DNA from 4 places in the Paenibacillus sp. NPDC058071 genome. Region 3 is predicted to be linked to each of the others. Evidence: riboswitches for the same ligand, from Rfam matches in the RefSeq annotation. Region 3 holds a riboswitch; each other region holds the start of a gene.
The links. Region 3 has a riboswitch for cyclic di-GMP ahead of ACFVTB_RS23790 (glycosyl hydrolase family 28-related protein). Riboswitches for the same ligand answer to the same signal wherever they lie in the genome.
Positions count from the first base shown of each region.

Region 1: linked by a shared signal. The riboswitch ahead of ACFVTB_RS21815 (IPT/TIG domain-containing protein) and the one ahead of ACFVTB_RS23790 (glycosyl hydrolase family 28-related protein) in region 3 are both predicted to bind cyclic di-GMP.
Region 2: linked by a shared signal. The riboswitch ahead of ACFVTB_RS17710 (methyl-accepting chemotaxis protein) and the one ahead of ACFVTB_RS23790 (glycosyl hydrolase family 28-related protein) in region 3 are both predicted to bind cyclic di-GMP.
Region 4: linked by a shared signal. The riboswitch ahead of ACFVTB_RS26185 (LPXTG cell wall anchor domain-containing protein) and the one ahead of ACFVTB_RS23790 (glycosyl hydrolase family 28-related protein) in region 3 are both predicted to bind cyclic di-GMP.

Region 1 is NZ_JBHVSK010000016.1:55,626-61,617, reverse strand. Features, by position in the region: gene fliD (flagellar filament capping protein FliD) at 1-349, shown strand, start outside; gene ACFVTB_RS21830 (flagellar protein FlaG) at 368-721, shown strand; gene fliS (flagellar export chaperone FliS) at 728-1,096, shown strand; gene ACFVTB_RS21820 (hypothetical protein) at 1,066-1,476, shown strand; cyclic di-GMP riboswitch class I at 1,542-1,639, shown strand; gene ACFVTB_RS21815 (IPT/TIG domain-containing protein) at 1,706-4,612, shown strand; gene ACFVTB_RS21810 (glycosyltransferase) at 4,662-5,992, opposite strand, start outside.
Region 2 is NZ_JBHVSK010000010.1:142,903-148,894, reverse strand. Features, by position in the region: gene ACFVTB_RS17725 (hypothetical protein) at 1-706, opposite strand, end outside; gene ACFVTB_RS17720 (ABC transporter ATP-binding protein) at 703-1,401, opposite strand; gene ACFVTB_RS17715 (GntR family transcriptional regulator) at 1,405-1,794, opposite strand; gene ACFVTB_RS17710 (methyl-accepting chemotaxis protein) at 1,947-3,701, opposite strand; cyclic di-GMP riboswitch class I at 3,806-3,897, opposite strand; gene ACFVTB_RS17705 (YrzA family protein) at 4,077-4,289, shown strand; tRNA gene ACFVTB_RS17700 (tRNA-Thr) at 4,365-4,440, shown strand; tRNA gene ACFVTB_RS17695 (tRNA-Pro) at 4,456-4,532, shown strand; gene ACFVTB_RS17690 (YdcF family protein) at 4,638-5,279, shown strand; gene ACFVTB_RS17685 (guanylate kinase) at 5,308-5,862, opposite strand.
Region 3 is NZ_JBHVSK010000020.1:24,119-30,110, forward strand. Features, by position in the region: gene ACFVTB_RS23780 (GNAT family N-acetyltransferase) at 1-536, shown strand, start outside; gene ACFVTB_RS23785 (NAD-dependent epimerase/dehydratase family protein) at 639-2,021, opposite strand; cyclic di-GMP riboswitch class I at 2,313-2,397, shown strand; cyclic di-GMP riboswitch class I at 2,485-2,570, shown strand; gene ACFVTB_RS23790 (glycosyl hydrolase family 28-related protein) at 2,650-4,032, shown strand; gene ACFVTB_RS23795 (polysaccharide deacetylase family protein) at 4,288-5,286, shown strand; gene ACFVTB_RS23800 (YveK family protein) at 5,305-5,934, shown strand; gene ACFVTB_RS23805 (Gfo/Idh/MocA family protein) at 5,931-5,992, shown strand, end outside.
Region 4 is NZ_JBHVSK010000024.1:80,329-86,320, reverse strand. Features, by position in the region: gene ACFVTB_RS26185 (LPXTG cell wall anchor domain-containing protein) at 28-1,416, opposite strand; cyclic di-GMP riboswitch class I at 1,491-1,588, opposite strand; gene ACFVTB_RS26180 (GtrA family protein) at 1,693-2,139, opposite strand; gene ACFVTB_RS26175 (glycosyltransferase family 2 protein) at 2,126-3,133, opposite strand; gene ACFVTB_RS26170 (glycosyltransferase family 39 protein) at 3,184-5,992, opposite strand, start outside.

The DNA.
Region 1 (5,992 bases), on a different contig from region 3:
CGGCAAACTGATTATCGATGAAACCAAGCTTCGTGCAGCTATTCAGGCCGACCCAGATGCTGTTGTTCAGACCTTCACTTCGCAAACGAGTGGAAATACAGGGTTGTTCCAAAGAATTTTCGACATCGCGAACGACGCTATTATATCTATTTCTCGTAAAATTAACGGCGGCGTGAATACGGCTGAAAGCTTGAATATGCAGATCGATAAAATCGATTCGAAGGTGGAGCAAAGAAATAAAGTTCTTGATAAAAAAGAAGATCGTTACTATGCTATGTTTGCCAATATGGAGAAAGCCATATCGAATGGCAACTCCCAATTATCTTGGCTATCATCTCAATTTAGTTAAAAAAGGGGTTTGAGGTAAATGGATATAAATTCCAAACTCCAGCCAGTGCAGTCATCAACGAAGCTTGACTCTACTCCTATCATTAGGGTAGCAGGGGAATACACAGTATTAAAACAAAAAAGTAAAAATCAAATCTTGTCGGTCAGTGAGAAAGCGCTCGTTAGTGCTGTGGAAAGAGCAAATAAAGCCGTTCAAGGTACCGAGCACGAATTTAACTACAAGATACATCAAGCTACTAAGCAGGTAATTGTACAGATTATGAATAAAGATACACATGAAATCGTACACGAAATACCTTCTGAAAAGTTTATCGATCTTGTTGAAAAGTTAAAGGAACTCACGGTAGGGGCGATAATCGACGAAAAAAGGTGATAGCGGATGATGGTTCAACCGCAAGACAGCTATTTAATAACGAAGGTCCAAACATCCTCGCCTGGAGAACTGACTTTAATGTTGTATAGCGGCTGTATTCGGTTTATAAAACAAGCGACGGTATGTATAGAAAAACATGATTTTGAAGGAAAGCATCTCAACTTCGTGAAAGCGCAGAACATCATTGAGGAATTACACTCTACACTAAATATGGAATATGAAATATCGCAACAACTAAGCAGCTTATATTTGTACATGAATGAATTATTGATGAAAGCAAATACGAAGCTGGATGTGGAAGCTGCAGACAATTGTGTGCAGTTGCTTACCGAATTGAGAGATACATGGTCGGAAGCGATGAAGACATTGAAGTAATGAAGGCAGGTGCTCCTGTGACATTAACTGTCAATCAAATTCTAGAAGAGATGAAAGAAACGGGTGTATCCATGTTGTCTCTGGATCTAGAGGAAGAAGCAAACCACGGTTTGCTTTTTTCTCTGCAAAACAGACAGGCGGAATTAAGAGAACTGATTCGTCATCGAGTTGAGCTAGAGTCGCATGTCTATAATGATCTGGAAAGGCAATTGCTTATGGACTGCCTGACTGTGGAACGGGAATTGATGAAGAAAATGCTGTTGCTGAAAGAGGAAGCGGGCAAGCAACTTAAGCAAATTTCTGAAGGTAAACGTTCAAGAAATGCATATCAGCAAGACATGATTCAACATATAGGATACTTTATTGACAATCATAAATAAATGATTGTAGAAAAATGTATCATATAGTAAGATATATATGAAAATTATTACTATAGAACTAGAAAATAGAATAAAGGCAAAACTACAGCAATGTAGTGACGCAAAGCCATGGGTCTTTTTGCTCGCTTTAGTAGGTCGGCAGAAAGATCGCCAGGTTGCTACATTGGTTTGTAATTAAAACAATAGCAACCTGCTGTTGTTTTTTTTATTATAATGGGAGGGAACAAAGATGATGAAACGTTTGAAACAAAGCTTTTTGCTCGTACTTGCAGTGTGCATCGCACTAGGCGGTTTTTTGACACCACCTGCAGCGCAAGCAGCGCCAAATGATTATGTAGGCGTAACAAAAACGGTTAGCAAGTCGACGATTACTACGCTGGACGAAACAGAAGTGATTTTGAACATTACAGGCACCCCGCCTGTCAATGTCGTTCAGCCTAATGATGTAGTTCTTGTTATCGACAAATCAGGAAGTATGCTGCCTGGCTACAATAATGGCGAGGACAAAATGACCAATGCGAAGGAAGCTGCAAAAGGGTTCGTCGATTTGATGGATCTGACAAAGCATCGTGTGGCCGTTGTCGATTTCTCTTCTTCTAACACGATTGGGACGCTGCCGTTTACAACAGAAAAAGATACGGCTAAGAATTATATAAACGGGATTACTGCGAATGGTTCGACTGCGACTGGCGATGCCATTACGGTGGCTGCGAACCTACTTGCGGATCATCGCCCGGAAGCCCAACCGGTTATCGTTATTATGACGGATGGCGACGCTACGCAACCAGCAAATGACCCCTATGGATTTGCGAAACAAAAAGCACAAGAAGCCAAAGATGCAGGTATTATTTTTTATACGATTGCACTACTGAAACAAACCGATAATCCGGACACAAGCGGTCCAAATATTTTGATGAAGGACATGGCTACAACAGCCAGTCACCATCACTTTGTGCTTGGTTCTACCGGTTTGAGTGAAATTTATGCAGCTATCGTAAAAGAGATCGGTTTGGCGAGCGCATATGACGTTAAAGTAACGGATATTGTAGGCCCGGCATTTGAAATTGTTCCCGGTTCCTACGATAATAACATTCCAAAACCGACAGTAGACGGTAATAAATTGACATGGACGTTTAACGAGTTGAAAAATAAAACGTTGACTTTTACTTATAAGATTCGTCCTGTAAGTAAAACAACTGCCGGAAGCTTCCCTGTTTCCACAATAGCATCTCAAATTCAGTATAAGGATTATGCTGGAGCAAATCGTGAAAAGGCGATACCGAACGTAAATGTTAACGTAAAGCTGCCAGCTCCTGAAGTAACTTCTGTCGTAGAAGCCTTCGGCCACCCGAATGGCGGGGAAACGGTTACGCTTAATGGTAATTATTTCGTATCCGGTGCGACAGTTAAATTCGGACTGAATAACGCTACTAATGTTACATTTGTAGACGAGCATAAACTTACGGTAACTGTGCCAAAAGGCAGCCAAGGAACCGTAGCTGTTGAAGTTAGAAATCCGGATGGACAAACTGCAGCTGGACAGTATCAGTACAAGACTGATCCTATCATAACATCGTTGTCGCCTAACAGCGGTCCGCTCGCTGGCGGTACTGTAATTGCCGTGCAAGGTAATTACTTGATGAGAGGCGTCAGCGTGACGATTGACGGTGTGGCAGCTACCGTAAGCGATTACTATAATCCCACTTACATTAAAGTATTGTCACCGCAAGGTTTGAAGGCAGGTCCGGCAGACGTTGTATTTACGAATCCAGATGGAACGAGCGCAACTGTTACTGAAGGCTTCACATATATCGCTCCTCCGAAAACAGATCCAGAGATTTTAACGATTTCACCGAATTCGGGCGTTGTAACCGGTGGAGACATTATACTGGTTGATGGTAAAAATTTCAAAAACGGCATGAAAGTTACGGTTGGCGGTAAAGTAGCAACGACAACATTTGTTAGCGCCACTCGCTTGAAAGTTACAATCCCGTCGGCATCGGCTCCTGGCCCGGTGGATGTAGCTGTTATTGATCTTGAGGGAAGCGCCTTTACTTTTGCTAATGGATATACGTATACAGCAATTGTATATCCTGCCCCGACAATTACAGTTGTATCGCCAAATAGCGGTCTGCTTGCAGGCGGAGATATTGTGCTGATTGATGGAACGAACTTCATTAATAATGTAACCAAAGCTTTCATAGGCTCTAAAGAAGTAAATGTATCATTCGTGAACAGCGGAAGAATTAGAGTGACGATTCCTGCTGGCGATGCTTTAGGTAAAGTCGATGTTAAAGTGGCGAATGGAGATAAAGAGGCTGTTCGTGCCCAAGGCTATGAATATGTTGCGCCTGTTATCGTACCGCCTACAATTACATCTATTTCTCCGAATAATGGTTTGACCACAGGCGGAGACATTATATTGATTGACGGTACTGGTTATAAGAGCGGGGTAGTCGTTAAGTTTAACAATACCGATGTTCCAAGCTCGATTGTTAGCTCTACACGTCTGAAAGTAACGGTACCAGCAGTTTCGGCTCCTGGTAAAGTTGACGTGACAGTAACGAATTTAGACGGAGGTACAGTTACTGCTCAGCAAGGATATGAATACACTATTACTACGCCACAAATTCTTTCCTTGTCGCCGAATACGGCCGATAAAGTGGGCGGAGAAATTATACTGATTGACGGTAAATATTTTGATAGTACGGCTAAAGTTACGATTAACGGCGTGAACGCTGCGGTAACATTCGTCAGCACTACGCGTTTGAAAGTGACAGTTCCGGCAAGCCCAATCGCCGGTGACTTCCCGCTCGTCATTACGTTGAGCAATGGACAATCGGTTAGCACAACATTCAATTACAACAATGGTCCGGTATTTCCGGCCCCAGAAGTTACCTTCATTTCTCAAACAAGCGGTCTTGCTAAGGGCGGAGACATTATTTACATTGACGGAAAGAACTTCCGAAATAAACCGGACGTTTACTTCGGATCTGTAAAAGCGACGAACGTTACCTTCGTCAGCGCAACCCGTGTGAAATTTACTGTACCTGCCGGCACAGTAGGTCCTGTTAATGTGAAAGTGGTAAATCCTGACGGTTTAGAAAGCAACACCATCGGATACACCTACACCTAATAATAAAAGAAGCGCTCGGCCTTTAGTTTAAGGTCGAGCGCTTCTTTTATTACAATTTGATTTTTTGTATTTGAGGAAAATGGTTGTAGTAGATCTGAAGCAACTGCAGACGAGAATCATTGTTCGAAAAATTCAATATTTTCCCAAGCATATCTACTGCAGGAGTCTTTTGGAGCGCAGCCTCCAGAAAACGGGTTCCATCGCTTCTTTCGTTCATATTAAAGTGCCATTGCGCAACAATATGTAGTCCTTCGCCTTCTAGCAATCCATTATCAAGCAGTACTGAAAATAATTCTAATGCTTGATCAGAGCGTCCGGATTGTTCTAAAAGAAGCGCAAGTTGATTTAAGACAGTTTCATTTGCCATTTGCTGAAGCAGTTTTAAATAGATTTCATCATAACCATATTTGAGCAAGAAAAATAAGGTTTTGGCAAGTAATGCTTCATGTCCTCTAATGACGCTTATCTCCCACTGTTGGTCGAGCAGTACAAGTTTTGCTTGTCCTGCCAACTGAAGGCAGGCCGTCGACAGTTTGACCGACAGCTCTGATACTGGCCCGTCATATAGTATCGCAGCTGCCAAAGTAACGGATTCGTCCGACTGTTGTCCTAATAAGGAAACCTCTATCTTGTCATGATTAAGGAGATGCCATAAAAGAGTATCTTCTTCGTTAAGGGTGACATTCAATCCATCTATTTCTTGCTTATATGGAATAGCCAAAGGCTTACAACCGCTCAAAAGAAACATTTTAAATAAAAGCAAAGTAGTTATAGATTCTTTTTGCGGATAGATGACGCGCAAAAGTTCGATAATCTTTTCTGGCGTTTCATGCGGTACCAAGTGCTCCAGCAGTTGCTGGAGAACGGCGTAATTTTTAGGTTGTACATGCAAGGTTTGAATCCAATACGAAATGGCTGCAGGAATATCTCCCTTTTTTCTAGAAATTTCAGCTAGCATGCGTAATGGCGCTGAAGTGCCGTAAGTAGGCTGTATAATCCAATATGGTGCTTTTGAGCTAGAGGAGCCGGCGATTCGAATGCATTGTTTAAACGATTCTTCCGCGCCTCGCCAATGGCCTAGCGCATCCATTAAAATCCCCTGTAAGCAATGATAATCGACATTATTTGGTCTTAGCCTGAGCCCCAATTCAATATGTTTGTTAGCAGAAGAGAATTCTTGTTGTTGCAACTCTAACGATATAAGCCGGTCAAGCAAATGAAAAAACCAGCTATCGGTCTCAGTGCTTTTAGTTAGTGAATAACGATAAGCATGAAGTGCTTCCTCCTCTCTCGAAGCATTGGAGTACTCATTGCCTAAGGTGAAGAAGTAATAAGCTTCATTATTAGGGTTTGGCTTCATGCGCTCCAGTATAGTTAGAT
Region 2 (5,992 bases), on a different contig from region 3:
CCAATATCGCGATTACGACAACTTCGAAAGCTGCGGTAGCGAAAAACTTGCCATCTGCTAACTGAATCTGGATGAACCAATCCGACTCGCTGCCTTTAGGCTCGATCCACCCCGCATCATTTCTGTTCGGGAATAGCAGATTCTCGATCGCGCTGACCAGCCAGTTAATTAGGAAAAAAGAGAGAATGCCCATCCAAGGCGCTAGCTTGCGCCACGGTGAAGTCTTGAAGATCGTGATGCTGAAGAAAATGTTGACGACGAGCAGCAGCATCATCGTTGTCGTCATTAGGATACCGCTAATTGCGGAAGCGGTATTGATGCTGACCCGGAAGCCGAGGCCGGATAAGTTAATGCCGGTTGCGGCCCCATACAGCACCTGATGTCCGTATGACGCCGCCGCTAGCAGAGCGACGCCCGCTGCGCCAATCACGATCGGCGATAAAATCGTTGCCAACGGGTGAACCGGAAGCAGCATGCGTCCGTAGGCGCTTAAATTTCTCGCATATGTCTGGCAGACGGTGACCGAGACCGCAATTAAAGCGGCGACGAAGCCGGTAACGCTTAAGGCGTACAGCAGAAATTTATCCCATCCGGAGAAAATAGCACTGAGCAGCAGCAAAAGCTCAGCAACGATCAGGATGGCGGCGATAGAAACGTAACGATTCGCATTAAGCTTCCAATCGTATTTGATCACCTTTCCGATCACTCCGCATACACCTCCCTAAATAATTGTTCAACGCTTTTGCCCTTTTGAACTCGAATATATTCCACGTCATCGTGTAGAACGATCGCGCCGTCTTTAATAAGAACCACTTCGTCGAATATACGCTCAAGGTCTGTCACCAAATGAGTGGATACAATAAGGCAGCTGTTCTCACTATAGTATTGAACGATCGCATCCAATATTTTGCTTCTGGCGACGAGGTCGACGCCGCCGATCGGTTCGTCCAGCATATACAGCTTGGCGTTTCGGGACAAAGCCAGCGTCAGTTGCAGCCGCTCATGCATCCCTTTGGACAGCGACGCGACGCTCTCGGACGGCGTCAGCTTCATAAAGGCGAGCATTTCTCTCGCTTTGACGTCATCGAAGTCGGCGTAAAAATCGGCGTAGTAGCGAACGGCGTCTTTTACCTTCATCCATGATTCTGTTACGGGCCGGTCGGGCATAAACGAAGTGATCGCCCTCGTCTGCAGGCCAACAGGCACACCGCCAATGGCAATTTCGCCGGAGGCAGGACGGATGAGCCCCGCCGTCAGCTTCATTAGCGTACTTTTGCCGCTGCCGTTGCTGCCAAGCAAACCGACGATTTTACCCGGCTGCAGCTCGAGCGTGACGTCCCGCACCGCATTTTTGGCGCCATAATGCTTCGTTACATTGGTCAGCTTTACTATAGGTTCCATTCGTTACGCCTCCCGCCCGGTTTCTTCTTTGTCCATTCCGACCGCATCCGAGACGATCGCCACAATTTCCGACTCGCGGAAGCCGAGCTCCTTCATGCCCTGTACAAAATGATCCAGAAGATCGCCGGCCATACCCTTCTTCATTTGCATAATCGTCAGCTCCTCGCTCGTTACATAGCGGCCAAGGCCGCGCTTCGTCTCTACAATTCCTTCCCGCTCCAGCTCCTGAAACGTACGTTGAATCGTATTCGGGTTGATTTGCAGCTCGGCCGCCATCTCCCGCACCGATTCGATTTTATCTCCCGGCTTAAGCTTGCCGGTAATAATTTGCCGTTTGACATGGTTCATAATTTGCAAATATATCGGCTGATTGTTATCGAACGTCATCGTCACGATAAGCGATCCTCCTTTCATCTACGTCACATTGTATTAGTGTTATAGGTAAATAGTACACTATGACAGAAAAGGTGTAAAGATAATTTTTCCAAAAAATAAAAAAACCGTCTCATCCCCACAGGGACAAGACGGTCGAACGGCTTAACCAATTAAATTTTAAAGATACCTGCTTTTTCTTTCAAATCGCGGGACGATTGCTTCAGCTCGCCCGCCAGGTTGCCCAGTTGATCGGAAATGGCGTATTGATCGTTCGATAGACCGGACATATCTTCCATTTTTCCGTTTACATCCGAAGACGTTTGCAGCAGCTTGTCTACCGCCGTTACGATGTGGGTAATGCCTCCCGTAATTTCTCCGATGGCAGTTGAAATTTCGCTAATTTGCTCGGACAAGACGCTGCTTTGACGTTCCAGTCCTTTGAACATGTCGCTCGCGGTTACAGAAGCTTCCTTCGTCGTTGTAATAACTTGCGCGAAGGCAAGCAAACGTTCGCCGCTCTCCGCAACGTCGTTCTGAATGAAGTGCAGCTCTTTCGTAATATTTTTCGAAATATCGTTCGTTTGGCCGGATAGCTTGCGAATTTCATCAGCGACGACAGCGAAACCGCGTCCGTGCTCACCTGCGCGAGCCGATTCAATCGAAGCGTTCAGCGACAGCAAGTTCGTCTGCGTATTCAAATCTTGAATGCCGTCCAGAAACTTCGATACTTGTCCGTAACGCTCCGTAATACGCTTGAACGCTTCCGTTACGAGCTGGAATTGCTCAACGGCCTGATTGGCCATTTGTACAACGCCTTCCATATCGCGGGAGCCTTCTTGCGAAGCGTTCTTCATTTGCTGCATATCATTATTAATATAATCGCTAGAAGCTGCGATCTCTTCCGAGCTGGCCGAGATTTGCTCTGTTACAGCAGAAATCGAAGAAGCGTCATCATATTGGGAGAGCAGGATACTCCGCCCGTCCGTAATTTGTCCTTTGACCTGCTCCGAAGCCATCCGGTTGCGGTCGACCATATCGCCCATCGAATTGGACATCGCCAGCACCGTGCTGCTTACTTCCAGCGTCGACTTAATCGTATCGCGCAGCTTGCCGCCCATATCGGCGAGCAAACGATCGATATCTCCGAATTCGTCCTGGCGTTCCAGCTTCTTGTTGAAGGTGAAGTCGCTGTTCTTGTAGGCTTCGATTCGGCCCATAATGCCGGCCAAACCTTTTCTGATGCTGCGGTTGAGCGTGTACGACATCAGGAACGGAATGACGGCCAGCACGAGCACGTTGATCAGAATGATCATATTCGCCGCATCCATGCTGCGGCTCAGACGCTTCTCCGTTTCGCCAAGATCGGTGCCCATTCTGTTGTCCACCGACTCGCTCGCATAGCTAAGCGTGATCGTATAGACGGAGATCAGATTTTTTACGCGGAAAGACTTCATTTCCGTACTTAAGTCTTTCGTGTTCAAATCCGTCGTCATCAAATTGTTGTAGGCCATTTCGAATACCGCAATTTGATTAGAATACGTCAAATTCGATTCGTCGGCTGGGAACATCTCGTCAATCTTTTTAAACGTATCCTTCAGTTTAGCAATTTTATCAGGAACGGTTGCGAGCATCTCTTGAATCGATTCAATCTGCGAAGTGTCCGAATTCTCGATCACGTCGATCATATGTAGCATGGAGCGCAGCATCGTGTCGGATACTTCTCTGTATTGCCTGTTCGCTTCGTTCAGCGTATTGGAATCATCCACGGCGTTCGATACTGATAAATTTTGAGTAAAAATAAATACGCCTGCCCCCACGTTAAACAACGTAATAACTGAGGTAATCAACAGGAGCTTAAATGTAATCTTCTGCTTGCCTAAAAACTGAGCGGCCATCGAAGGCCATTTCTTTACCTTCTGAATCATCTGTCGGTTCTCTCCTTTTGATGTAGGTCCAACAAGGCAAAAAAAAACTATTCGGCCGCAAAAAGGGGCGAATAGCTTAGCAATGCTAGTTGGCTAGTCCTCTTACTGGCGGTCTGGCAGCCGTAGTCGCCTGCTGTGCGACATTAGGCCCATAACTTTGCGCCCTTATCTTTCGATAAGTTTGCCATTTTACAGTATTCGACTGTCTTCGACACCTCTCTAGTTTAGGTCAAATTTGCCAATTTGTAAAACAAAATCTTGAAATAGTTGCCTTCCATAACCATAATCGCCTGCACGTCTGCAAGCGGAATAGACGCAAACCGACAAACTCGCTTATAATAGGGCTAATTAGAGACGAACGGGAGAGAGTGTGCAATGGATTTCCGGCTGGATTTAATCGATAACAAAATTGAGTTTTTCGAGGCGGGCGACTTGAGGACGCTGGAGCTGAAGGTCGATCAGCAAATCGAAAACAACAAGGCTTTACTGCTTGACGTGCATCATGTACAGCATCAGGTCGTGTTCAATCCGAACAGCGGGAAAATGCAGTACAGCGCCGTTGTTCATTTCAAAGCAAAAAAGGGATAATACAGCTCTGAAAAAAAAGGGTTGCATAACGGGCTATGCTTATGGCATAATACTTTTTGTCGCTTGTTGATATGCGCCGGTGTAGCTCAGTTGGTAGAGCAACTGACTTGTAATCAGTAGGTCGTGGGTTCGACTCCTATCGCCGGCACCATTTTTTTTCTTAGTACGGGACGTAGCTCAGCTTGGTAGAGCACCTGGTTTGGGACCAGGGGGTCGCATGTTCAAATCGTGTCGTCCCGACCATTAAAAGCGAACTAGACGGAAGCTTAATTTCGATTAAGCTTCCTTTTTTGTACCCTGAAACTTTCTACCGGACGCTGCGTCTATCCCTGTATGAGGAAGATGAAGATGACGAAAACAAATAAAAATCGTAATCGGCGAGGCCCGCGAACAGTAATCTTCACCGCTGCCGGCCTCGCTTTCCTTTGCTGCCTATTGTTTTGCGTTTCCGCCTATCGCATATGGACCTTTGGCAATGTTTCTGATTCGGTGAAAGCCGATGCCGCCATCGTACTCGGAGCAGCCGTATGGAACGGCGAGCCTTCTCCGGTGCTTAAGAAGCGGATCGAGCATGCGGTTACGCTGTACCGGCAGGGCTCGGCGGGCAAAATCATTTTCACGGGCGGCCGCACGAGCGAAGGCGAGCCGTCGGAAGCGGAAGCTTCGTTTGCCTACGCAGAATTGCTTGGCGTCCCTCCCAAAGATATGCTTATTGAGACCGAGTCGACTATTACCGAACAAAACTTGCTCTATTCCCGTAAAATTGCTGCAAGGAACGGATTAAACAGCTATTTGATCGTTAGTGATCCGCTCCATATGAAGCGAGCGATGACGATGGCGCATCGCTTCGGCATGGAAGCCTACTCATCGCCGGCGGCCGATTCCGCTTATCAAAGCTTACGGACGAAGCTGCCTTTCCTCTTCAGGGAAACGTTCTATGAGATCGGATTTACCGTTACATCTCCATTTCGTTCATTTCCCGGCTCTTAGATGCGTATCAGCGCATGAATGACTGCGTTCAGCTGTAGTCTCGTTCCAGACCTTCCTTTATATAGCGGATAAGAAGGTCCGACTTCTCCTTGTTATCGTCGCTGTTATAGATGACCAGATCGCAATCGACCAGTGCCTCTATCTCATCATCGAAGGAAGCCAATCGCCGGGTCGCGTCGGCTTCGTCGGATGCCCGCTTGAGAAGCCGATCGCGGCATTGCGCCTTGTCCGCTTTGACGCCAATAACGAGAATTGATTGTCCGAACTGCTCTCTGACCTTCTTGACGCCATTTGCATCCAAGACGATCGACCGCGTCTCTCCCCGCTCTACCGCCTCTTTGATTGCATCCAAGTGCGTTCCGTAATAATGCCCCTGATACTCAGTCATCTCAAGCAGCTCTCCCTTCTCCAACATAACGGCCATTTGCGCCTTCGTTCCGAAATAATAATGCTGCCCTTGAACCTCCCCGCTTCTTGGCGGTCTCGACGTCCATGTCACAACTCTAGGCACACCGAGCATCGCTTGCAGCGAGCTTTTCCCCGAAGCGCTTGGTCCTTGAAAGACGATCAAATGCCATTTCATCGCTTACCCCTCCGTTGTTTAATTGTAGAGTTACTCGTCCACTGTCCCCGTTGTCCGTTTTTACAGTTTACCAGAAGGCGGAGCAGGGAACCTCCTCTATTTCGGCGGCTATCGACTGGCGGCTGGCGGA
Region 3 (5,992 bases):
CATGCGTTAGCGAGCAGATCAGCTCCTCGATACGCAATAAAATAAAAAAGGCGAACGCGGCGGGCTACGTCTCTGTTAGAACCGACGATATGGAAGCCGTGCATCGCTGCTTAGCCGGTACGGAAACAAGGAAAGGCTTCGATCATCATCTGACGGTCGGCGATTTGCAACTGGCTAGACAACTGCTGGGCGAGGATCGCTTCCGGGCTTATGTCTGCCTAACCAAGGACGGCGAGCCTGTAAGCGCCAGCATTACGATGCTGCTCAGCCCCGAGAGGGCGCTGGGATGGATTTCGGCGTCGAAAACAGAGCATCTGTCAGGCGGTGTCGTTCAGCAACTGCAGCAGTTTGAATTCGAGGACTTGCATGCTGCTGGCGTGCGCACATTCGATTTTTACGGCGCCAATCTGGAATCGGTCTCCGCATCCAAAGCGCATTGGGGTGGACAACTGCGGGCGTTTTACGGCATCCGGGCGCCTGGTTATAAGGATATCGTTCGATCGGGCCTCGAATGGCTGCGGTTCGGTAACAACTGATAAGCTAGTCGAAAAAAGTAAAATAAGGCGGTGCAGAGGGATATGACGATCCCCGCACCGCCTTATTTTACATTTATCTTGCTTGATGATTTCCGTACGTTCCTACTGGGCGGGCTCGGCCAGATCCCATTTCGGATATTGCTCCGGCTGCAGGACGCTTGCGTCGATGCGCTGCGACAACAGGCGGTTGGCGACGATGGCAGCGTCGTCTTTTGTCGAATTGGATAACAATATAAAAAGGTCGCCGCCAAACGATTGGCCGATAAAGTCGGACTCCCTCAGCAGACCGTTCACTTTGAATAGCAGCTCGCCGTCTATAATGATTTTTCGCTGCAAGGCGATAAAGGAATAGTTGACGTTGAACTTCAGCTTCGCTTGTTCCCTGGAGCGAATGACGGCCAGAAACACTTCCGGCTTCAGGACAGGCAATCCATCCAAATAGCGGTCGGGCTGGCTTAGGTAGATGCTGCGGATGTTGCGGGACAGCGATGAAGCCATCAGCTCGTTATAGATATGGCCTTCGTCCAGCTTGACCGCCTTCTCCTGACCGGCCGCAATATGAGGGACGGCTGCGGGCGTTCGCATAAACCAGTCAAACGTACGTTTCAAGCCTTCTTCAAGCCCGTAGCGGGGATCCCAGTTCAAGGCGTCTTTCAAGCGGCTATTGTCCAAGCGTGAACGATGAATATCGCCATTGCGTGCGGGCTTGTATTGAACGCTGGCTACCGGATGCAGGCTTTCCATAATGCCAATAAGCCGGCTGACCGAGTTCTCGGTATTCGTGGATAGGTTCATGAGACCGACTTGATCCGTCAGGCTAGCCAAATAGATGACTTCGGCGACGTCTTCCACATAAACGAAGTCGCGCGTCTGCGATCCGTCCCCGTAAACGTCGAGCGGCAGCCCATGACGGACGCGCTCCATAAAAATCGATACGACGCCGCCTTCGCCAATCGAGCCTTGGCGAGGCCCGTAGACGTTGGCGAAGCGGAAGCAGATGGTGTCCAGCTTGTAAATCTCGCTCCATTTCGTGCAATAATATTCGCCGAGCAGCTTGTTGATGCCGTAAGGAGAAACCGGCTGGCAAGGCATGTCCTCGTTCAGCGGCACTTGGTCGTTGAGTCCGTATACGGCGGCCGACGATGCGAACAGAAATTTACGCACCTTATGCTTCGCCGCCAATTGCAAAATGTTCGTTAATCCGAGTATATTCGACTTGGTATCGGCATACGGGTTGTCCATTGAGGTAACGACATTGATTTGAGCGGCCAAATGAACAACGATATCAATATTGTGGCTGTCGAAAATGGAGTCGCATACCGTGCTCTCCACATCGGCGATATAGGAAACATGCGGGAAGCCGCAGTTTGACAGATGGCCCGATGTGAGATTATCGATAATGATAACCTTATGTCCTTCTTTATAGAATCTTTCCGCGACAAAAGAGCCGATGAAGCCGTAGCCGCCGGTAACCAGTACATTCATGAGACCACCCCGTCCTTAAATTCATTCCGTTATTGCACGCATTCCCGGCGAATCGATAATCTTGGGGCAGTCATGGGGATTCGATCGAGCGGAAGGATGCGAGTCTACTTGACTATGATAATGGTTAGGGAATAAATTGTAAACTAATTCCAAGGAATGGTCGATAGATTATATCGATCCCAGGAAATTCAGATAAATTCTTGTCGTTCTATTCTACTAATGGTTGTTGCTTCCAATTCTGAAATTTGGTATGATAGAACCAGAAGTTGTCGATAATTTCATAGAGTGAGATGTCGAAAAGGGCAAACCGCGCGAAAGCGCGGGACGCAAAGCTATAGGGGCTACATGGGCAACCATACGCCAGCCAGCTACCGAAAGTTTCCTAGTATTTTCGGGCCTATGACATGTCATAGGCTTTTTCTACTAGTTATGCACCTTTCTATCCAAATTTAATATGATGAAGCATCGATAAAGGCAAACCGTCGCGAAAGCGCGGGACGCAAAGCTACAGGGGCTAAATGGGAAACCATATGCCAGCCAGTTCCCGAAATGTTTCAGGATACGAGAGTAGGATCGTCCTGAAACGGGATGATTCTATTTTTTATCCGTAGATTTGGAGGAATGGGAAATGAGTATTTTTAGCAGCTATTCGAAAAAATCGATAGCCATCATGTTGACCATCTTTTTAAGCGGATTCGGTTTTTTTGGCCTATTTGTCGAACAAGCACACGCGGCTGATCGTATAAATGTAAAAGATTACGGAGCAAAAGGCGACGGACGGACCGATGATACGTCGGCGATTCAAAAAGCGCTGAACGACGGGGGCGCGAAAAAAGCAACGGTTTACTTTCCGAAAGGAACGTACATGGTCAATGTGAAATCGCCGCTGGCAGTGAGCAGCAGCATCGTTGGCGATGGTACAAGCTCTGTCATCAAAGCAAGCACGAGCACATTCGGTTGGGAACTGGTACGCGCCGCTGGGTCGAACTTCTCGATCAGCAGCCTCTCGCTGGACGGCAACATGCAGGTGAACCGCGTGCTCGTGATCGATTCGGGCAGCGAAAATGTGAGTGTAAGCAATATCACTGCTGCTAACGCAACGCACAGCAAGCAATCGAGCAGCGATTATTACAGCGGCGTACTTTCGGGCATTCTTGTGCTCGGCAATACGAAGAACATCGAGATCAGCAATACCGAAATCAGCAACATCATCGCGCTGAATCCGACCAGCGGCAGCCTGATTGCCAGAGGCATCTACGTCACGACGGCTTGGGGTAAAAAAGAAACGGTTGCGGCCAATATGACGATCGCGAGCAACTACATCCATCATATCGGCCCGGCGGACGACGGCGACGGCATCTACTACGAGGATCCGAATTTGGATAACGGCAACGGCTCGAATACGAGAAGCATCATCACCAATAACCGTTTCGACAACAACGCCAAGCGGGCAGTTAAAGTCTATGCTCAAGGGCTGACGGTCAGCGGCAACCAAATTACAAACTCGTATTTGCAAAACAATTACTACAAATCGGGCAGCGATAAAGGCAAATTGGCTCCTGATATGTACTCGGCCATCAGCATTTACGGAAGCAACAATCTCGTTCAAAACAATACGATTTCAGGCACAGGCAGCTTCTACGCGGCGATTGAAGTCGGCGCTTCCCAGACGGTCAAGGATATCGAAATTACGGGCAATAAAATTACGATGGGCGCGAGAAGCGTTCAGCAAGGCAAAACCGCGATCCGCCTTGGCAACATTACGAGCTTTAAAGTGGAGAGCAATGTAATCGAGAACGGTGAAAAAGGCATCTGGACATGGCAAAATGCCGATAAAGGAACGATTTCGAAAAATATTATCAAAACGACGGTTGGCGGCGGCATCGACTTGACGAGCTACCTGTCGCAATACGTGCAAAAAAATATCGTTTGCTCGGATAATACGATTCAAGCTAAAATGTTCACTATTCAACTGTCCAAAAAGTCGAATTATAATATTGAGTTGTTGTAAATAGATGCTGAGCCAAAGCTTCGACACGCCGTGTCGGAGCTTTTTTTAGTTCTTTTTTTTATAAAATCGTATCCATAAGAACTAATTTAGTGATACTATGGATACAATTTACAGATTTATTGGACGAAAACGGTCGTATATTGTCGCATCATTTTTATTTACTTGCTGTAAGAGCAGGATTATACTACCAATAAGTCCAAGGATTCATAGAATTAGTGCCTATGAACGACGTATGAACAGAGGGATGAAGCCATATTGAGCCAAGATAGCGGTTTATTCGTCATTTCTATCGATTTTGAGTTGTATTGGGGCGTAAGAGATTTATATTCTCTGGAAGAATACAGGCGTCGTTTCGGTCGAGAGCGCAGCTTGATACCGGATACGCTGGCGCTGTTCGCGCGCAACGGCATTCATGCGACATGGGCTACGGTAGGATTGCTATTTTTCGAGTCCAAAGGAGAAATGCTGGCAAGTCTGCCGATAGACAAGCCAGGATATGTCGACGACGGTCTCTCGCCGTATGACCACCTGGCCAGTTCCGGAATCGGCGATGCTGAGGCGGACGATCCCGACCATTTCGCGCCTTCGCTAATCCGTCTTATTCAGGAAACGCCTTATCAGAGCATTTCCACCCATACATTTTCGCATTATTACTGCCAAGAGGAAGGCCAGACCGAGGAGCAGTTTCAAGCCGATTTGGAAGCCGCTGCCGCCATCGCGGACAAGCGAGGCTTGCGGCTTGAGAGCATTGTCTTCCCGCGCAATCAAATGAATGAACGTTATTTACAGGTGCTGCGCCGTTTGAACATCGGCGTTTACCGGGGCAATCCGTCCCATTGGCTGTACCGCAGAGGGTACAGTACCGGCGATCCGCCGCTTCGGAGAGCGCTACGTCTAGCGGACACTTACTTTAACTTATCCGGCTACCATTGTTATCCGCTCCAGTCTTATGGAGAGACCGAACCAATCAATATCCCCGCAAGCCAGTTCCTTCGTTCTTATTCTACCGCACTCAAACATCTGGAGCCTTTGCGAATCAAACGAATTAAAGACGCGATGACCTACGCGGCCAAACGAGGCCAGGTTTATCATTTATGGTGGCATCCTTACAACTTAGCCGAGGGCGGCTCAGCGAATATGGCCGTTTTGGAACAGATCGTCGAGCATTTCGGCAAGCTTCGCGACCGATACGGCATGCGCAGCGCCAATATGGAAGAAGCAGCAAGTTTGGCCTTCAAGCAGGCGGGCCATTAAAGAAGACGAGGTGCATCGATGGATATCGATCGATTAAAGCAGGCGGTTTCCCGATTTTACATGATTATTTTAATTACGATAGCGCTTTGTGTAGGAGGGGCGTTTATCCTTAACGCGGCTGTCAAGCCCGTATACGAGGCGACTTCGAGCGTCGTCGTCAGCATCAGTTCGACGGGCGATGCCGGCATTTATAACGAGTTTCTCGCGAGCCAGCTGCTTGCGGGCACGTACAAGGATATTTTGAGCAGTCATTATTTGGCCGAGAAGGCGAAAGAAAAGCTTGGGACGAGCCTGACGGCGGCCAAGCTGCAGAAGAAGCTGACCGTTGAGACGAATGCGGACACGCTGGTCATCAAGCTGAAGGTCAGAGACAGCAACGTCAAGGATGCAGTCGCGATCGCGAACGCGTTCAGCGAGACGTTTTTGTCAGAAGCGAAGAGCATTATTCAATATACCAATCTATCGATTCTGGATTTGGCTAATATCGAGCAGGCTTCGGACCCAGTCAGTCCGAAAAAGGCGTTCAACCTCGCTGTCTCGCTATTTATCGGTGTTTTCGCGGGACTGAGCGCCGCCTTGGGGCTGGAGTTCAGGCGGGAGCAGCGTAAAAGAAAAATCTATCAGGAACGAGAGTTGAGCGAATCATGATCCATTTTGCTATTGTGGGCTGCGGCCATATTGCGTACAAGCATGCCGAAGCGATTCG
Region 4 (5,992 bases), on a different contig from region 3:
TACATATTTCTACATATAAAGAAGTGATTAAACTCTCCGTCTATTTCTCGTTAGGATAAATCCTCCAAGCAGAGCAACCAAACCGCCTGCCAAATAATATGGTAGCGAGCTGGACTCGCCTGTTTTAGGGAGAGCGCCAAGTGGTACTTCTTCGGTTACAGTTACTTCGCTGCCAACAGCAGATGTTGGTTCTGCTCCCGCGGCATCTGTTTCCGTAACATCAGTCGTTGTATCAACCCCGCCAAGAGGACCTTGCTCGTCGTCGATTACAACTTCAAGCGGTTCATTAGACGGTTGCTCTGTAGGAGCAGTTGTTGGCGTTCCACCAGGTGTGGATGTTGGTGTCGATGATGGTGTTGCAGTTGGTGATGGTGTTGGCGTCGATGTCGAACCACCCGGTGTAGAAGGACCGCTGCTTGGCTCATCCGTTGGTTGCGGAACATTCGGCGTTGGCGTTGGGCTATCCGTTGGCTCCGTAGACGGCTGAGGCGTTGGCGTTGGCGCCGTTGTTGGTTCTGTTGTCGGTGCCGTTGTCGGCGCTGTTGTTGGCTCCGTTGTCGGCGCTGTTGTTGGCTCCGTTGTCGGCGCTGTTGTTGGCTCCGTTGTCGGCGCTGTTGTTGGCTCCGTCGTTGGTTCCGTTGTCGGCGCTGTTGTTGGCTCCGTCGTTGGTTCCGTTGTCGGCGCTGTTGTTGGCTCCGTCGTCGGGGCCGTTGTTGGCTCCGTCGTTGGTTCCGTTGTCGGCGCTGTTGTTGGCTCCGTCGTTGGTTCCGTTGTCGGTGCTGTTGTTGGCTCCGTCGTCGGGGCCGTTGTTGGTTCCGTTGTCGGCGCTGTTGTTGGCTCCGTCGTTGGTTCCGTTGTCGGCGCTGTTGTTGGCTCCGTCGTTGGTTCCGTTGTCGGTTCCGTTGTTGGCTTTACCGTAGGCGTTGGTGTAGGCACCGCTGTCGGTTCAGCTGTCGGCGGAAGAGTCGGAGGATTTGTCGGCGTTGCTGGCTTTTTCTTATAGTAGACAGCTACATATTCAATTGTTTGCGTAAATCCGAATGCTTTTGGAGCTTTCAAGTCGGTGCCGCTTGTACTGCCGTTAGTAGGATACTTCACACCGGATAGGCCGATAAGATCGCTTGATACATAAAGACAAGTAACCTCATACCGATCCCCTTCCGTCTGCCAATTGACCGTCTTCTTGTCATTGGAGAACTTCAGGGTAGCAAGATCATACGATTTCGGGAAAAAGGACCATTCCGTAACCTTTAACTTTCTCGTTTCGCCTTTCCCGATCCAACTCGCATCAACATAATCGCCCGAGCATGGATCTGGTGTAGAACCGCCTCCGCCCCACGTTGCAAATACGACACTGTATCCGCCGAACGTCAGCATCACTACGAGGAGACTCGCAATCAATGCCTTGAATTTCATGTCTTCAACACTCCCCCAGTAAATAATTCCACATTCCAGGCAATAAAAAAGACTGCCCTGAATATGGTCATATTCATGGCAGTCGGACGATCATCGCAAGCACGCTTTCGCGTCATGCCTTAGACTCCAGACTTTGCGTCCCATCCTTTCGAATGGTTTGCTATTTGCATGTTATATGTATGGAATAATTGCAAAACCGAGTAATAATACCAATTTCATCCGGTTTGCAAAACCTATTCTACAATTAGTAGCAAATAGAAGTCAACGCTTTTTTATTCAATTTTCGACTTGCTTTTGAGGACGAAAAACCCAGCGTTTGCTGCCGACAAAATTCAACAAAACGGTTAGACATGTGACGACAATTTTTGCAATAAACGGATTCCACGTCAGTCTCTCCACCGCTAAATAGAGCAAGCTTACCGATACGCCTAACACAGCCAAGTTCAGCAGCACGAACCGCAGCAGTCGCCCTCCGCCAATTGGCCCATCGGCAGACGCGCCAGCGGACGATTTGAACGTAAACCGTGAATTCATCCAATAGCTGTTAGCCATGCCGGCCGCATAAGAAACGACCTGACTTGCCGCCGCGTGCAGTCCTGCCCAAACCAATAGTCCGAAAATAGCAAAATCAACTGCCGTATTCACAAGCCCTACCAGATTAAATAAGATGAATTGCTTAAATGCAGGCCATCTGCGCCGCTCCTCGCCGCTAGTGGCGGACATACTCACGTTCCCTTCCGCCTGACTCAGGCGTTTCTCTGTCTCCAGCCTGTCCGTCCTTCTCGAAACCAAGCTCTTCCCTTACGATGTAGAGCGGCCGCCCCTTCGACTCATCATAAATTCTTCCGATATATTCGCCGATCATGCCGAGGAGGATGAGGATAATCCCGTTGAAAAAGAGATTGATGCCAACCGTCGACGCCCAGCCTGTAATCGTCGCATTGGTGAACAGCTTCTGATACAACACGATTAGCAAATAAATGAAGCTGGAGATCGATAGCGTAAACCCAATATAAGTTGCGATTTTCAACGGTTTATGCGAGAACGACGTAATGCCGTCGATCGCAAAATGGATCATTTTTTTCAGCGGATACTTCGTCTCTCCCGCAAATCGCTCCTCCCGCACATACTCCACGCTCGTTTGACGGAAGCCAACCCAGCTGACCAGACCGCGCACAAAACGATTTTTCTCCTTCAAGCCGCGAAGCACGTCGCAAACCTTGCGGTCGATAAGACGGAAATCACCGGTATCGGTCGGGATATCGAAGTTGGTCATGCTCGTCATCAGCCGGTAAAACATCATAGCCGTCAGCTTTTTGAAGACCGTTTCGCCCTTACGCTTAATCCGTTTGCCATAGACAACTTCATAGCCTTCTTTCCACTTTTCGATCATTTGCAGAATGACTTCTGGAGGGTCCTGAAGGTCGGCGTCGATAATCACAACCGCATCGCCCTGCGCGTAATCCATGCCGGCCGTAATCGCGACCTGATGCCCGAAGTTGCGGGAAAAATTAATCAGCCTGACATTTCGGTCGTCTCGGCTAATTTCGCCTACGATCGCTACCGTCCGGTCTATGCTGCCGTCGTTGACGAAAACCAGCTCGTAAGGCTCTCCATAGCCGTCCATTACTTCCTTCAGCTTCCGATACGTATGCTCGATCACTTCCTGCTCATTGAACATCGGTACGACGATACTGTATTTCGCCTTCAAGCCAATCCCTCCTTTTTAATGTTAAATTGCGATTTTATTCAATTCACTAAGCGAGACTATCTATAAAACACCCAGGACTGGAACAAACGAAGACCTTCCGCATACGCTTTCGACACTTCGAAGCCCGACAGCACTGGATAGTAAATGAGGAAAAGAAGCACAGCAGCCCCTGTAAACCCGTATCGCAGCCAACGCCGTTGCGGATATTTTTCCTCGTATAGCTTAAACAAGTAAACGATAGACAAAATCATAAACGGTACCATCGCAAAGTAGTGGTAAATGAACGTCAGCCGCGGCACCAGCATCCATGGCAAGTATTGCGAAAAATAAGCGATCCAAACGACATACATATATTTATCTTTTCGTTTGAGGCTCAAATAAACCGATAGCAGCAGCGCGAACAATCCAAACCACCAAATGATCGGATTTCCGAACGCAGAGATGGTCGATACGTGATCCGGACTCGACACGTCCTCGCCGCTGTAATACCAAACCGGTCGTTTCATAAACGGCCATTCCCACCACTGGGAAGAATACGGATGTGTCGACACTAGATTGCTGTGGTAGTTATACATATTCTTTTGATATTCAACAAGCCGGGTAGCCGTAAACTGATCGCCTGGAACGGAAAGCACCGGAATGTAGGATAAGCTGTAAATGAGCAACGGAACTATAACGTAGAAACCGATGCAGCTGACCAGTATCGCGATCGTTTTCCGCGGGAAAGACTGAATCGCTTCACGGTACGCCGCAAAAGTTTCCTTATCCTTGAGATCGCCTTTCAGCGCTCTTTTCGCCGCCGCATATTGTCTGTATCGTTCGGCCAATGACCAGAACAGCATAACGGCCAGTCCGGCTCCGCCGTAGATTACAATCCACTTGGAAGCAACCCCTATGCCGAAAAGCAGACCTGCCCAGAACAATGGAACAAGCAATTTGCGCAACGGCGTTCGGTAGAAGTCCATCGACACGTACTTGTGCATGAAGTAGAACATCAAAATAATGAAAAAGACGCCGTATACGTCGATGGTCGCGATTCTTGTCTGCGTAAAATGCATAAACTCGGCTGCCAGCAATATCGAAGCCGCCGCCGCATAAGCCGTTTTACGGAACAAACGCAAAGCGAACAAGTAGAGGATCGGAACCATAGCGATACCGAACAGAGTCCCCATTAAGCGCCAGCCGAAGGGACTTAAACCGAACAGCTTGATGCCAAGGGCGATAATGAGCTTGCCGAGAGGCGGATGCGTGTTCTCGTAAGCCCTCACCCCTTCGATATGCTCAAGCGCGGTTCTCGCGTGATAGATTTCATCGAAGTAGCTGCTGTTTATATAATTTTCTTTAAAAGATACGGATGATTGCTCATCGAACAAACGGCTCGGCGACGGACCGCTGCCAGTTCCTTCGTCGATCACTTCCCGGATGGCAAGCGGCGTCTCGCTTCCTTTCGCGAAGAAAGCAATCTCCTGCATCGAGAAGCCCATTTCAACCGCGGTTAATTTCACATAGCGCGTCTCGACGTTAAGCGGATGCATCGCCCACTTCAGATCGTCGCCGCCCTTCTGCTCCAGGTCAATCGGCGCGCTCCAGGCCGTTGGCACGTAAGCGAATTCCAGCTTGTATTTACCGGAACCGTATCCTCCAAAGCTATTCATCTGTGCAAGCTGTACATTCTCGCCAAAATCGACATAGAAGCTATGGCCTGCAGCCTGCGGCTTCCATCCGGTGTCGAGCGACTTGATCGTACCCAGGTTGAAAAGCGCAAAGGCCGCGTAGACGACGGTAATCGCCGCCATCCAAATCCAGTCCTTCTTGCCAAGGCGCGTTCTGGCCCTATCGTAATTCGTCTTCTCATCGTGACGGTCCCCGGAAGATTTAACCTCTTCGAGCAGCTGCTCGTCCCGCTGTTTAAGCCCTTCCGGCGTAATCGGCTCAAGCGGCAGTACGCGGCCTCTAATATATACATCATAGCCGACATACAACATATAAATAAGCAAGCCTAGGTTGCAGATCGAAAAGAGAAGAACGATGCCGTCGGCCGGCACGCCGGTCGTGTACGGGCTAAAAGCCAGCACATAGCTGATATTGACGAATAATGTGACGCTGAATCCGAACAACACGTGAAGCAGTCGTCTGTCTTTCGTATAAACATAAGCGAAAACGCTGAGCAGCAGCGCTGGATACATGTACCTTTCGTGCATTTTGGTGGCGAAAAGGAACACGATCATAATGAGCACAACGCCGATAAAGAATGATTTCGACAAATCCTTTTTATCCTTGCCTTTCAAGGAAAACCATGCCGCCAGTGCAACGGCCAGGACAATCGCAAGATTGCCGAAAACCTTATAAGGAACCGACAGCCACGTAGCGTCAAGCGGCTTCCAGTTGCCTCCCGTCAGCGAATACAGGTTAAAAGCATTCAGCGTCGCGTACGGATAAGAGGCCAGCGTTGTTTTGTACAGATTGATTAAGCCCCCCAATCCCCCGTTGCTCCAGAAGAACGGCAAGGCGAGCGCGAAAAAGACGGCAAGTCCGTAACCAGCGCTGATCGCCGAGCGCTTCCACTCTTTTTTATGCCAAATCGCCAGCAAGATAACAGGAGTGAAAATCAAGGCCTGCGGCTTGACCAGCACGGCAATGGCGAACCAAACGGCCCCTCTTTCCAGACGATTGTCGACAACCGAGATGATCGCGAGCAGCAAAAACAGCGTGAAGATAGAATCGACCTGTCCCCATGCAGCCGAATCGACCCATACGGCAGGATTGAACATATACAGCAGCGCGAGACCGAAGGCCGGCCGGCCTCCAATTCTTTTCCACGCGGTTTGGTAAATGAGCACGCAAGCGGCCAAATCAGCCACCATC